DNA from 3 places in the Spongiactinospora sp. 9N601 genome. Region 1 is predicted to be linked to each of the others. Evidence: riboswitches for the same ligand, from Rfam matches in the RefSeq annotation. Region 1 holds a riboswitch; each other region holds the start of a gene.
What was found. A riboswitch is a leader RNA that binds a small molecule or an ion and turns the genes downstream of it on or off. The one in region 1 is predicted to bind cobalamin.

Region 1 (4,513 bases):
GGCCCCGATCAGCAGCCGCACCACGTGCGGCATGATCAGCCCGACGAAGCCGATCGACCCGCTGACCGCGACGATCGTCCCGATCATGATGGCCACCAGCACGAACAGCGCCGCCCTGAACCGGTGTACGTCCAGCCCCAGCGCGGTGGCGGCCTCCTCCCCGGCCAGCAGCAGGTTCAGCGGCCGGGAGACGCCCAGCAGTACGGCGGTGCCCAGTACGACGGCCCCGGCCGGCGCCCACACCACCGGCCAGGTCGTGCCCGCCAGCCCGCCCAGCATCCAGCGCAGCGCCGACTGCGTCTTGTGCGGATCGCTGGAGGTCACCACCAGGAACCCGGCCACCGCCGACAGCACCTCGGCCGTGGCCACCCCCGCCAGCACCAGCCGTATCGTGGTCATCCGGCCGCCCGACCTGGCCAGGAAGTAGACCGCCACCAGCGCGGCCAGCGCCCCGGCGAACGCGGCGACCGGCAGCGAGAACGCCCCGAAGACGGTCAGGCCGAACACCACCACGCACACCGCCCCGACGGTGGCCCCCGAGGAGACGCCGAGCAGCATCGGATCGGCCAGCGGGTTGCGGACCAGGGCCTGCAACGCCATCCCGCACACCGAAAGGCCCGCCCCGACCACCGCGCAGAGCAGCACGCGCGGCAGCCGTACGTCCATCACGATGGTCTCCCGGACCGCCGACCAGGACGGGTCGGCCAGTGCGGGGTGGATCCGGTGGGCCAGGATGCCCCACACCTGCCCCGGGGGCAGCGGGATCGACCCGGCCGCGATCCCGGCCGTGACCGCCGCGCACAGCAGCGCCGCCAGCAGGCCGATCACCAGCGGATACGGCAGACCGGGACGGCGTCCGGGCAGCCGGGCGGGCTCGGCAAGCGGCCCGGCCTCCGCCCGGCCGGCCAGCGCGGTGCGGGGGGTCACCGGAACCGTTCGGGGTGGATCTGGCGGGCCAGCGACTCGACGGCCGCGGGCGCGCGCACCCCGAGCACCACCGACGACAGCGGCAGCACCGCGAAGCGCCGCGCCTTGATCGCCGGAACGTCCGCCAGCGCCGGGTTCGACAGCAGGAACCGCTTCTTGTCGGCCACCGGCTGCTCGCCGTAGTCGTAGATCACGATCCAGTCCGGCGCGCGCTCGGCCACCTGCTCGAACGACACGTCGCCCCACGCCTTGCCGACATCCGAGAACACGTTCTCGGCTCCGGCCAGTTCGACGATCTCGTTGCCGACGCCGCGCCCGCCCGCCGTGAAGGCGGTCTTGTCGCCGCTGTCGTAGACGAACAGCTTGACCGGGGCGACCCCGGCCAGCCTGCCCTTCACCCCGTCGAGGGTCGCGTGCAGCCGGGTGATCAGCGGCTCCGCCCGGCCGGACACGCCGAAGATCCGGGCCACGTTGCGGATCTCCTGGTCCATCATGGCCATGGTCACCGGGCCGGTGGCGCACTCCTCGATGTTGAGGTAGGTGTCGATGCCCGCCTTGGCCAGGGCGTTCCTGGCGCGGCCCTCCTTCTCGTCGAAGGTGCTGGCGAAGCCGCCGTACACGAAGTCGGGCTCTTCGGTCAGCAACGCCTCGAACGACGGGTACTTCTCCGACAGCACCTTCACGCCGTCGTACGCGGCCTGGTACTCGGGCAGGACCCGGTCGTCCAGGTAGCCGGTGCCGATCATGGACTGCGCGAGCCCGAGGGCCAGCAGCACCTCCGTGGCGTGCTGGTTCAGCGACACCGCCCGCCGGGGCGGGCGCTCGTAGGTCGTCCGCACGCCGCAGTTGTCGACGGTAATCGGGAATCCGGCCGGTACCGGGGCCCGCGCGGCCTCCCCGACCTCGGCGGGCGCGCCCCCGCAGCCGGCCAGCAGCACGGCGCAGGCGGCGAACAGGGCGAGTGGCAGGGACTTGGGACGTCTGCCCGGCATGGAGGGTTCCTCTCCCGGAATCTGCGCAGCGGGACAGAACCACCGGGATCAGAGAGACGACCCTGCGGACTACGCCGGTCGCCGCCGGGCGGACGCGGGCTCGTTAAGGGCACGCCACCGCCACGCGGCGCGCCCGTCGGCCCAGCGGCCATCCGGCCACTCCTCTCCGGGGAGATCCGCCCCAGTTCATCGAGGAGGCGACCGCGTGAGTCTCCTGGCTTTCGGGTCGAAGCTCGTCCCCGCCTTCCCACCCCGGGCGGGGGCAGTGGCGTCGTGGGAACTCGCTCGCCGATCACAGTGGCGGGACCGCGCCGGATTCACACCGGCTTCCTCGTCCACGCTCGCCTTTCCATCATCATCCCACGAAACCGGTCATTCCACCACGCACCCGGCGTCAGGCCGCCGGAGCGTCGCCGTTCCGGGGGGCCGATCGCTAGCCTGGGGCGTTGTGATCTCCCCACGGGCCCTGATCGCCCCCCTGCTCATGGCCATCATGTTCGTCGCCGCCGCGCCCACGCCCGCGTCCGCCGCGCCCGCGCCCGCGATCGAGGACCGGGCGTGCCCGGTTCAGATGCCCGCCGGTACGCGATGCGGCTTTCTGATCGTGCCCGAACGGCGGGACGTGCCCGGGAGCCGGACGATCAAGGTCGGGTTCGCGGTACACCGATCGGCCGCCTCCGATCGCAAGCCCGACCCCATCGTCTACACCAGCGGCGGGCCCGGGTCTGGATCGATCCAGCTCACCGGATATCTGTCGGAGATGATCCTGGGGCGCGACCGCGACGTGGTGGTGATCGAGCAGCGGGGCAGCCGGTGGTCCGAGCCCGCGCTGGACTGCCCGGAGATCGCTCGGGGCGTGCTCGACGCGCTCGCCGGGCCCGGGCCGATGCGGGCGGAGACGGCCGGGATCGCGCGGGGCGCGAACGCCTGCCGGGAGCGGCTGGCCCGTCAGGGGGTGGACCTGCGCGGATACACCACGGCTGAGATCGCCGCCGACGTGGCCGGCCTGCGCCGCGCACTCGGCTACCCGAAGTGGAACCTGTTCGGGGTCAGCTACTCCACCCGCTCCATGCTGGCCGCCGCGGCGGCCGATCCCGAAGGGGTGCGGTCGGTGGTGCTGGACTCGTTCCTGCCCGCCGAGGTGGACTGGTACGGCGACGCGCAGGCCAACCTGGACGCGACCCTGCGCGGCCTCGGCCCCGGCGCGTCCTCCACATGGGCGGACCTGCCGGGGCGGTTCGCCGCGATGGTCGCCCGGTACGACGCGCGTCCCGCGAGCGTGGTCACCACCGACCCGCTCACCGGCGGCCCGCTCACGGTACGGCTGACCGGTGAGGACATCATGACCATCCTCGCCGAGGCGCTGCACGAGGTGGACTTCGTCCCGGTCGCGCCCACGATCATCGACGCCCTCGCCGGCGGCCGGGACGAACTGCTCGGCGCGCTCGCCGACGCCGCCGGACCGGCCCTCACCTCCCGGGCCCTGGGTCTCTACCATGCCGTGCAGTGCCAGGACGAGGTGGACCCCGCGGCCCGCGAACGTCCGGCCCGGCTGTTCACCACGGTGGTGGACCGGGCGGTGTGCGACGCGTGGCGGCTGCCGTACGCGGCGGGCGAGGCGGCGAGCACCGGCGCGCCGGTGCTGGTCGTCGGCGGCGCGCTGGACCCGACGACGCCGGGCCGTACGGCCCGGCCCGCGGCGGAGCGGCTGCCGCGCGCCCGGTTCGCCGAGTTCGCCGGGGTGGGGCACGCGGTGTTCCTGTCCAGCCTGTGCGGGCGGACGACGATCTCGGCGTTCGTCGCGGACCCGGCTTCGGCCGCGGTCCCCTGCGATCGGGCCGTGCCGCCCTACCGGATCTCCCGCCCGGGGGAGCTGCTGCCCACCGCGATGCCGTACCGGATGCTGGCCGGCGGCGAGTGGTGGTGGCTCGCGCTGCTCGCCGCCCTCGCGGTCGTGTCGCTGGTCCAGGTCGGGGCGGCGGCACTGCGGTGGTCGGGGTGGCGCTCGGTGCCGCCGCTGCTCGCGGGGGTCGCCGGGCTCTCCTTCCTGGGACTGCTGGGGTACGGGCTGTACGACGTGGTCGCGGCGAACGAGACCGTACTCGCGGCGGGCGTGCCCGCGTGGCTGGTGTACGCCGTCGCGCCGCTGTTCGCCGCGCTGGTCCTGGGCGTCTGGCGGTGGCGCGGGCAGCGCCTGTGGCCGCGCCTCGCGGCGGCCGGGGTGGTGGGCGGGACGCTGCTGTGGTGGTTCGTGAGCTTCGTCTGAGCGGTCAGCCCGCCGGGCGGTCGAAGGTGAGCAGGGTGATGGACGGCCGGCGTTCGCGCAGCGGCGGCAGGTCCGCGAGGGTCTTCACGAAGCCGTACCGCCACAGCCCGCGCCCGGCGGGCAGCGGGACGTCCCTGGCCGCGGCCACACCCGGGATCTCCTGCGGCAGGCGGAGCGTCTGGGAGACCGTCAGCGCGAACGGCATCGGCGGCGCGGTGTAGCGGGCGGTGAGGTGGAGCCCGCTCAGCGTGCGGTCCCGGAACCACGGCGGGATCGAGTCGAAGAAGAAGCCGCCGCCGGGGAAGCGGGCGGCGCAGTCGGCGATCAG
Region 2 (4,513 bases), on a different contig from region 1:
GCGCGCTGAATCGTGCGATGGCTCACCACGCCCGCGTCGACAATGATCCAGACGTGCCCCGTTGGGCACGGTTCATCGGCCCGTTCGAGATCGATCTCGCTACGGCCGACATGTACCTCCGGGCAGGCCGGCCGATGCGAGCGGTGCCGTTCCTGCGCGCCGCCGTACGCGGTATCGGCGGTGATCTACCGCGCAACAGCGCCAAGTATCGGGTGAAACTCGCCCGTGTACTGCTTGACGCGGGAGAGCTGGAAGAAGCATGTAAGGAGATGGACACCGCCCTCGATGCATGTGCCCAGATCGCCTCTCCCCGCCTGGTGACCAAAATGCGGGAATTCGACAAGGCCGCTGCCCGTTTCGACAGCCTGATGGCGGCCGAGTGCCGGGAACGCGTTCGCCACGCCATACAGAGGGGGCCGCGTGGGGCGGGATGAAGGTCTCTCGGTCGATCGCTTGAACGGCATGGCAGCCGGACAAGCCGAAAATGACTTCCGCTCGGTATACGCCGAGGCATTCGCCGAGCCGCCGTACAACGAGACGGCGAGCGATATCGAGGCCGGCTTCCGCCGTTTCCGCGCACAGATCCGCAAATCGACCTTCAGCGGGGCGCTGGCCCGCACCGATGGAGGCGAACCGGTCGGAATCGCCTACGGATATCTGCTCGATACCAATACCCGGTGGTGGGACGACGTCACGCCTCCGGCGTCAGAGGGCATGCGACGCGAAGACGGGCACCGCACCTTCGGGTTGATGGAACTCGCCGTACGCCCACAGTGGCGCAGGCGCGGGGTCGCACGTCTGCTTCACGGCGCGCTGCTCGATGGAACAGGCGCTGAGCGCGTGATCCTCAACGTTCACCCAGCGGCGGTCGCAGCGACGGCGGCTTACCGATCATGGGGATACCGCCGGGTAGGCGCGACGCGGCCATCGGCGGGCGCGGATCGTCACGACGTCATGCTGCTTGAGCTGCGGTGATACCCCCCCCAAACGCCGACTGGATCGCTACGGCGAACGTCTAAATTGCGGAAAAGCCCGGCTATACGGTCGTTCGACGTAGCCACTCCAGGTAGGTGGTCGATCCGCCGTCGATCGATGTGAACGTGACTTCCGGGTTGTCCCATGGATGGCGCTCCACGAGGTGAGCTTCGAGCGCCGGATAGCTTTCCCGGGTCGACTTGAGCACGACTTGCCATTCCTCGGCCTCACCGAGCTCGCCTTGATGCCAGAACACCGAAATCGCCGGGCCGAATACCTGACCCGAGGCGGCAAGCTTCGACTCGACCGCTGAACGGAGGAGGGCCAAGGCGGCGTCCCGGCCGGCTGTGGTCGTCGACACCTGAACAAAGTCCGTCATGCTGGAACTCTAGATCTCTGCCCAACAAGCGGCTGTCCTCCCCTGAGGGCACCGCGTACAAGTATGGCCTGCACCTTCAGTGATGTCCGGGCAATGGAGGATCTTGCGGGGTGTACTGAATAGGTGCCACAAGCTGCTCAAGCGTGATGTCTGCCGCTGTCCTTCATCTCAAGGTGGACATCCCGCCGCTATTAGGAGAGATGCGGGGTGCGCAGCGTTGTCCACAGGCTGTGCATGTCTGACCGGCGTGCCCGTCACCATCCTTCGCTTTGGGCGCTGACCGTACGCCGTACACAGTGTGGGTGCAGCGAAGGTCACGGGGCCGTTGGAAGTGAGGATTCCCAGTAGAGAGCGGGATACGAACATGCCGGTGGCGCAAGCGTCGGGCGAAGCCCGACATCAAGAACACGACTGAGCGAAGCGAAGGCCATTGAGCGCGCGACAGCGCGGCCCCGCCGAAGGCGGGGAATCGGCCCGGGAGGGGCGATTGTTACGGCGGGAAGCGGCCAACGGTGGGGGGGTTTGGAAGAAGGCCGTTTAGCCGGTGCCTGGTACGGCGAGTAGGCAGGGCGCACGCGAAGGGCCGGGCACAGGGCGTTACCGAGCACGGCGGGGCGGCGAGAGACGGCTTGCCGTACGTCGGGCGAAGCCCGACATAGAGAACACGGCTGAGCGAAGCGAAGGCGATTGAGCGCGCGACAGCGCGGCCCCGCCGAAGGCGGGGGCATCGCCCCGGAGGGGGCTACGTCGGGCGAAGCCCGACATAGAGAACACGACTGAGCGAAGCGAAGGCCAGTGAGCGCGCGACAGCGCGGCCCGGCCGGAGGCGGGGGTGGGGGGCGTCGGGGGTGTGTCGTGTATTGACGCGAACGGGAGGAAAGGATACGTTCCGGTAGATTTCACGGTCGTCCAAGGGAAATCCGGTGAGATGCCGGTGCGGACGCGCCACTGTATCCGGGACGTCGAACGATCCCGGGAGCCAGGTCGCTTGGTGGCCGTGACCTCGTCAGCGGGACGCGTCATCCCAAGGAGGCCGAACATGCGCGCAGTGACCACGCCCACAAGCTCCCCGACCTGATGGTCGCCTATCCGTTCAGCGCCGTGGTCGGGCTCGACGACCTGAAGCTGGCGCTGGTGCTCAACGCGGTCTCCCCCCGCGTCGGCGGCGTGCTCGTGCGCGGCGAGAAGGGCACCGCCAAGTCCACGATCGTACGCGCCCTCGCCGCCCAGCTCCCGGCCGTCGTGGTGGTGCCCGGCTGCCGGTTCGCCTGCGACCCGGCCGCGCCCGACCCCGACTGCCCGGACGGCCCGCACGATCCCGCAGCGGAGGGCGTCCGCCGCCCGGCCGCCCTGGTGGAACTGCCGGTCGGCGCGTCGGAGGACCGCCTGGCCGGTTCGCTGGACGTCGAGCGGGCGCTGACCGAGGGGGTCAAGGCGTTCGAGCCGGGCCTGCTGGCGGCGGCGCACCGGGGCGTCCTGTACGTGGACGAGGTGAACCTGCTCCACGATCACCTCGTTGACCTGCTGCTGGACGCGGCGGCGCTCGGCACCTGCTACGTCGAACGCGAGTCGGTGTCGGTACGGCACGCGGCCCGGTTCCTGCTGGTCGGCACCATGAACCCGGAGGAGGGCGAGCTGCGCCCGCAGCTCCTGGACCGGTTCGGGCTGACCGTCGAGGTCAGGGCCTCGCGCGACCCCGGCGAACGGGCCGAGGTGGTACGCCGCAGGCTCGCCTTCGACGCCGACCCGCACGCGTTCGCGGCCCGCTGGGCGGCGGAGGAGTCGGCGCTGGCGGAGCGGATCGCCGCGGCCCGGGACAGGCTTACCGGAGTACGGCTGCCGGACGCCCGGCTGCGGCAGATCGCCGAGGTGTGCGCGGGCTTCGAGGTGGACGGCCTGCGGGCCGACCTGGTGACGGCGAACGCGGCGGTCGCGCACGCGGCATGGCGGGGGCGGGACGCGGTGACCGTCGAGGACGTACGCGCGGCGGCCCGGCTGTCGCTGCCGCACCGGCGGCGGCGTGACCCGTTCGACGCGCCGGGATTGGACGAGGCCCTGCTGGACGAACTGCTGGACCGTACGTCCAGGGACGAGGGCGACGAGGGCCCAGAGGACGACCCGCCGGGCGGCGGCCCCGAAGGTGGCCAGGACCCGGACCGGCCGCAGGATGCAGGACCGGGCCAGGAGAACGGGCGCGGGGATTCCCAAGAGCAGGAGGACGGACGCCGGGATTCCCAGGAACAGAAGAATGGGCGCGGGGATTCCGGGGCGACAGGTTCCCATTACCCAGAGCCCGCAAGGCCGGGTTCCGGCGAAGCGGAGGCCGGGGAGGTGGACTCTGGGGAGCCGGACGCGGGGGCGGACTCTCCGGAGGCGAGGGCGCAGGAGCAGGTGGCCGAGGTGGCCGCGCCGTACCGGGTGCCGTTGCTGGCCGCCCCCGGCGTCGGCGCCGGCGCGGCCGGACGCCGTTCACGATCAAGGTCCGCGCACGGCCGCGGCACCGGTTCCCGCCGCCCGCGCGGCACCCAGGTCCACGACCTGCACATCGCGGCCACCGTACTGGCCGCCGCCCCCCACCAGCACGACCGCGGACGCGCCGGCCCCGGCCTGGTCCTACGCGCCGACGACCTGCGCGAGGTCGTACGCGAGGGCCGGGAGGGCAACCTGGTCCTGTTCGTCGTGGACGCCAGCGGCTCGATGGCCGCCCGCCGCCGGATGACCGCCGTCAAGACCGCCGTACTCAGCCTCCTCCTCGACGCCTACCAGCGGCGCGACAAGATCGGCCTGGTCACCTTCAGGGGCACCGAAGCCACGGTCGCGCTGCCCCCGACCTCCTCGGTGGAGGCGGGCGCGGCCCGGCTGCGCTCACTGCCCACCGGCGGACGCACGCCGCTCGCGGCCGGGCTGGCCCGCGCCGCCGAGGTCCTGCGCGTGGAGAAGCTGCGCGACCCGGCCAGGCGTCCGCTGCTGGTGCTGGTCACCGACGGCCGCGCCACCACGAACGGCAACGACGTGGACCGCGCCGCCGACCTTCTGAAGGGCACCGCCGCCGTGGTCGTGGACTGCGAGAGCGGCCCGGTACGGCTGGGCCTCGCCGTACGGCTGGCGGCCCGCCTGAACGCCCGCCTCCTCCCCATAGAAGCCCTGGCCGAACTAGGC
Region 3 (4,513 bases), on a different contig from region 1:
CCGCCATGGCCTGCCCGGTCTCCCAGGCCAGCCGGCTGGGCACCGCGCGGGGATCGACGGAGTAGAAGTTGCGGCCGGTCGGCAGCACGTTGACCAGGCCGCGCAGCGGCGAACCGCTCGGCCCGGCCGGGACGTAACCACCGTCGAGCGCGTGCAGCAGGTTGCCGATCTCGTCGGTGGTGCGGGCCAGGCGGGGTACGACCTCGGTCGCGGCGAAGGCCAGCACGCGCATCACCTCGGCGGGAAGTCCGGCGGCGACCTCGGCCGCCGCCTCCGGCCGCCAGCCGCGTTCGTCCATGCCGCTGACCAGGGCGCGCGCGGTCGCCTCGGCGTCGTCCACGGCGGCCAGCCCGGCCGTACCGTCCTCGGCCAGGCCCAGCGCCTCGCGCAGGCCGGGCAGGCTCTCCCGGCCGGACCACATCTGCCGGGCCCGCAGCATGGCCAGCACCAGATCGATCCGCTGCTCCCCGGCCGGGGCCTCGCCGAGCACGTGCAGGCCGTCACGGATCTGCGCGTCCTTGACCTCGCACAGCCAGCCGTCCACGTGCAGGATGAAGTCGTCGAACTCGCTGTCGTGCGGCCGGTCGTCCAGCCCGAGGTCGTGGTCGAGCCGGGCGGCCTGGATCAGCGTCCAGATCTGCGCGCGGATGGCGGGCAGTTTGGCGGGGTCCATCGCGGCGATCGTGGCGTGCTCGTCCAGCAGTTGCTCCAGCCGGGCGATGTCGCCGTAGGTGTCGGCGCGGGCCATCGGCGGCACCAGGTGGTCCACCAGTACGGCGTGCGCCCGCCGCTTGGCCTGGGTGCCCTCCCCCGGGTCGTTCACCAGGAACGGGTAGACCAGCGGCAGATCGCCGATCGCGGCGTCGGTGCCGCAGGCGGCCGACATGCCGGCGGCCTTGCCCGGCAGCCACTCCAGGTTGCCGTGCTTGCCCACATGCACCATCGCGTGCGCGCCGAACTCCGCCGACAGCCACCGGTACGCGGCCAGGTAGTGGTGGCTGGGCGGCAGGTCGGGGTCGTGGTAGATGGCGATCGGGTTCTCCCCGAACCCGCGCGGCGGCTGGACCATCACCACCACGTTCCCGGCGCGCAGCGCGGCGAGCACGATGTCCCCTTCGTGGACGAACAGCTCGCCGGGCGGCGGTCCCCAGTGCCGCTCGATGGCCTCCCGCAGGTCGCCGGGCAGGGTGCGGTACCAGGTCTCGTAGACGGCGGCGGGGATGCGGACCGGGTTGCCCGCCAGGTGTTCCTCGGTGAGCCAGTCGGGGTCCTGGCCACCGGCCGCGATCAGCGCGTGGATCAGCGCGTCGCCGTCCTGCTCGGCCACGCCGGGGAAGCCTTCGCCCAGGTCGTAGCCCGCTTCGGCCATCCTGGCGAGCAGCCGCACGGTGCTCCTGGGGGTGTCCAGGCCGACCGCGTTGCCGATCCGGGAGTGCTTGGTGGGGTAGGCGGACAGCATCACCACGATCCGCCGCCCGGCGGGCGGGGTGTGCCGGAGCAGGCCGTGCCGTACGGCGATGCCCGCCACCCGCGCGGCCCGCTCGGGGTCGGCGACGTAGACGGTCAGGCCGTCCCGGTCGATCTCCTTGAACGAGAAGGGCACGGTGATGATCCGGCCGTCGAACTCCGGGATCGCCACCTGCGAGGCCGCGTCCAGCGGGGACAGGCCGTCGTCGTTGTCCTCCCAGGCCCGGCGGGTGGAGGTCAGGCAGAGCCCTTGCAGGATCGGTACGTCCAGGGCGGCCAGCGCACCGACGTCCCATGCCTCGTCGTCGCCGCCCGCGCCCGCCGTGGCCGGGCGGGAGCCGCCCGCCGCCAGGACGGTGACCACGAGCGCGTCGGCGGCGCGCAAGGTGTCGATCAGTTCGGGCTCGGCGGTGCGCAGCGAGGAGCAGAAGATCGGCATGGCCTGGCCGCCGGCGTCCTCGATGGCGGTGGCCAGGGCCTCGACGAATCCGGTGTTCCCGGCCATGTGGTGGGCGCGGTAGTACAGGACGCCGATCACGGGGCCGCTCTTGGACCGGGCAACGCGCTCCAAAAGGCCCCAGGTGGGAGCGGGGGCGGGCGGGGCGAATCCGTGGCCGGTCAGCAGCACGGTGTCAGACAGGAAGGCGTGCAGTTCGGCCAGGTTGGCCGGGCCGCCGTGGGCCAGGTAGGCGTGCGCCTCGGCGCAGACGCCGCCGCTGACGGTGGAGAGTTCCATGAGTTCGGCGTCGGGGGCCTGCTCGCCGCCGAGTACGACGACCGGGCGCGGCCCGGCGAGCAGGGCATCCAGCCCTTCCTCCCAGGCCCGCCGCCCGCCGAGCAGGCGGACCACGACGAGGTCGGTGCCCTCCAGCAGCGCGGGCAGGTCGTCCGGGGTCAGCCTGGCCGGGTTGCCCAGCCGGTAGGCCGCGCCACCGGCGCGGGCGCTGAGCAGGTCGGTGTCAGAGGTCGAGAGCAGCAGAACGGTACGGCTGTCGCCAGGCACAGCACGGTCCTCCCTCGGGGTCCTCGCCCCGGTAGCGGGTGTCGCGACGGCAGGAGTCTCCTGGCTCCCGGATCAGCGCTCACCCCGGCCTTCCCACCCGTCGCCGGGCAGTGGCCTTGCGGTTGGGGGTCGCTCCCCGGTCACAGTGGCGGGACCGCGCCGGTTTCACACCGGCTTCCTCCCATTGCCATCGCCTACCGGAAGCCTACGACAGAAGTGGCGTTACCATCCAGATCGTGTCCAAAGCCGACTTTTCTGGCCGCATGCGGCCGGATGCGTGTCCGGGGGCGCTCCAGGTGCACGAGGCGGCCGACGGGCCGCTCGCCCGGGTGCGCCTGCCCGGCGGTGCCATCACGTCCGCCCAGCTCAGCGAGCTGGCGGACGGCGCGGCGGAGCTGGGCGCGGGGGTGATCGAGCTGACCTCCCGGGCCAACGTCCAGGTACGCGGGCTGCGCTCCCCCGCCGCCTTCGCCGAAAAGATCGCCGCCGCCGGCCTGCTGCCGTCGGCGGCCCACGAACGGGTGCGCAACATCGTGGCCTCCCCGCTCGGCGGCCGTCGGACCGGGCTGGACACCCAGCCCGTGGTGGCGGCCCTTGATCGGGAGCTGTGCGCGGTGCCGGAACTGGCGTCCCTGCCGGGCCGCTTCCTGTTCGCGGTGGACGACGGCACCGGAGACGTCCTGAACCTCGGCGCGGACATCGCCTGGAACGGGCGGTTGCTGCTGGCGGGCATGGACGCGGGGCTCACCGCCACCATGGAGGAAGCGCCCGGCCTCATGATCGCCGCCGCCCGCGCGTTCCTGGCCGAACGCACCGACTCCTGGCGCATCGCCGAACTCCCCGACGGCCCGGCCCGCATCGCCCGCCACCTCGGCGGCACGGCGGGGGACTCGCCGGCCGCACCGGAGGGCCGGGAACTCCGGGCCGGACGGATCATCCAACGTGACGGACGGGTGGCGCTGTCGGCGGTCGTACCGCTGGGACGGCTGACGGCCGCCCAGGCGCGGGTGATCACCGGTACGGTACGCCTCACGCCCTGGCGGACCATTGTGCTGCTCGACCTGGACCCCGCCGAGGCCGGCCAGGTCGAACAAGAACTCAACCGGGCCGGCCTGGTCACCGACCCCGCCTCACCGTGGAACGGCGTGAGCGCCTGCACCGGCAGGCCCGGGTGCGCGAAGGCGCTGGCCGACGTGCGGGAGGACGCCCGCCGCTGGGTCGGTACGCTGGCCGCCCCCGCCCCTGCCCCCGTCCACTGGTCCGGCTGTGAACGCCGGTGCGGACTCCCCCGCGGCCGGGTCGTCCAGATGACCGCCACCCCGGCCGGCTACCACGAGAGGACCCCGTGACCGACTACCTGCGCGACGGAGCCGAGATCTACCGGCGTTCGTTCGCGACCATCCGCGCCGAGACCGACCTCACCGGCGTCCCGCCCGAGATCGCCCAGGTGGCGGTACGGATGATCCACGCCTGCGGGATGACCGACCTGGTCACCGACCTGGCCTGGTCCCCCCACGTGGTGACGAAGGCCCGCAAGGCACTACAGCAGGGCGCGCCCGTGCTGTGCGACGCGCGGATGGTCGCCTCCGGCGTGACCAGGAGCAGGCTCCCCGCCGCCAACGACGTGGTCTGCACCCTCGCCGACCCCGCCGTGCCCGCGCTCGCCGACAAGCTGGGCACCACCCGCAGCGCCGCCGCCCTCGAACTGTGGCGGGACCGCCTGCCCGGTTCGGTGGTGGCCATCGGCAACGCGCCGACCGCCCTGTTCCGGCTGCTCGAACTCGTCACCGAGGGCGCGGGCAGGCCCGCCGCCGTGCTCGGCATCCCGGTCGGCTTCATCGGCGCGGCCGAGTCCAAGCGCGCGCTCGCCGAGAGCGACCTGGACCACCTGGTGGTACACGGCCGCCGCGGCGGCAGCGCGATGACCGCGGCGGCGATCAACGCCATCGCCTGCGAGAAGGAGTGAGCGGGTTGACCGGACGTCTGTACGGGGTCGGGCTCGGTCCCGGGGACCCCGAGCTGATCACCATCAGAGCGGCCAGG

Region 2: it holds a riboswitch for cobalamin, as region 1 does, so the genes downstream of both, ACH34R_RS11855 (putative cobaltochelatase) here and ACH34R_RS35755 (ABC transporter substrate-binding protein) in region 1, are expected to answer to the same signal.
Region 3: it holds a riboswitch for cobalamin, as region 1 does, so the genes downstream of both, cobN (cobaltochelatase subunit CobN) here and ACH34R_RS35755 (ABC transporter substrate-binding protein) in region 1, are expected to answer to the same signal.

Annotation. Positions count from the first base shown of each region.
Region 1 is NZ_JBIRBB010000019.1:105,291-109,803, reverse strand. Features, by position in the region: gene ACH34R_RS35760 (FecCD family ABC transporter permease) at 1-927, opposite strand, end outside; gene ACH34R_RS35755 (ABC transporter substrate-binding protein) at 924-1,919, opposite strand; cobalamin riboswitch at 2,106-2,300, opposite strand; gene ACH34R_RS35750 (alpha/beta hydrolase) at 2,368-4,185, shown strand; gene ACH34R_RS35745 (class I SAM-dependent methyltransferase) at 4,190-4,513, opposite strand, start outside.
Region 2 is NZ_JBIRBB010000004.1:444,449-448,961, reverse strand. Features, by position in the region: gene ACH34R_RS11870 (hypothetical protein) at 1-434, shown strand, start outside; gene ACH34R_RS11865 (GNAT family N-acetyltransferase) at 421-975, shown strand; gene cutA (divalent-cation tolerance protein CutA) at 1,037-1,354, opposite strand; cobalamin riboswitch at 2,228-2,361, shown strand; gene ACH34R_RS11855 (putative cobaltochelatase) at 2,432-4,513, shown strand, end outside.
Region 3 is NZ_JBIRBB010000004.1:436,916-441,428, reverse strand. Features, by position in the region: gene cobN (cobaltochelatase subunit CobN) at 1-2,470, opposite strand, end outside; cobalamin riboswitch at 2,505-2,694, opposite strand; gene ACH34R_RS11835 (precorrin-3B synthase) at 2,707-3,819, shown strand; gene ACH34R_RS11830 (precorrin-8X methylmutase) at 3,816-4,436, shown strand; gene cobJ (precorrin-3B C(17)-methyltransferase) at 4,442-4,513, shown strand, end outside.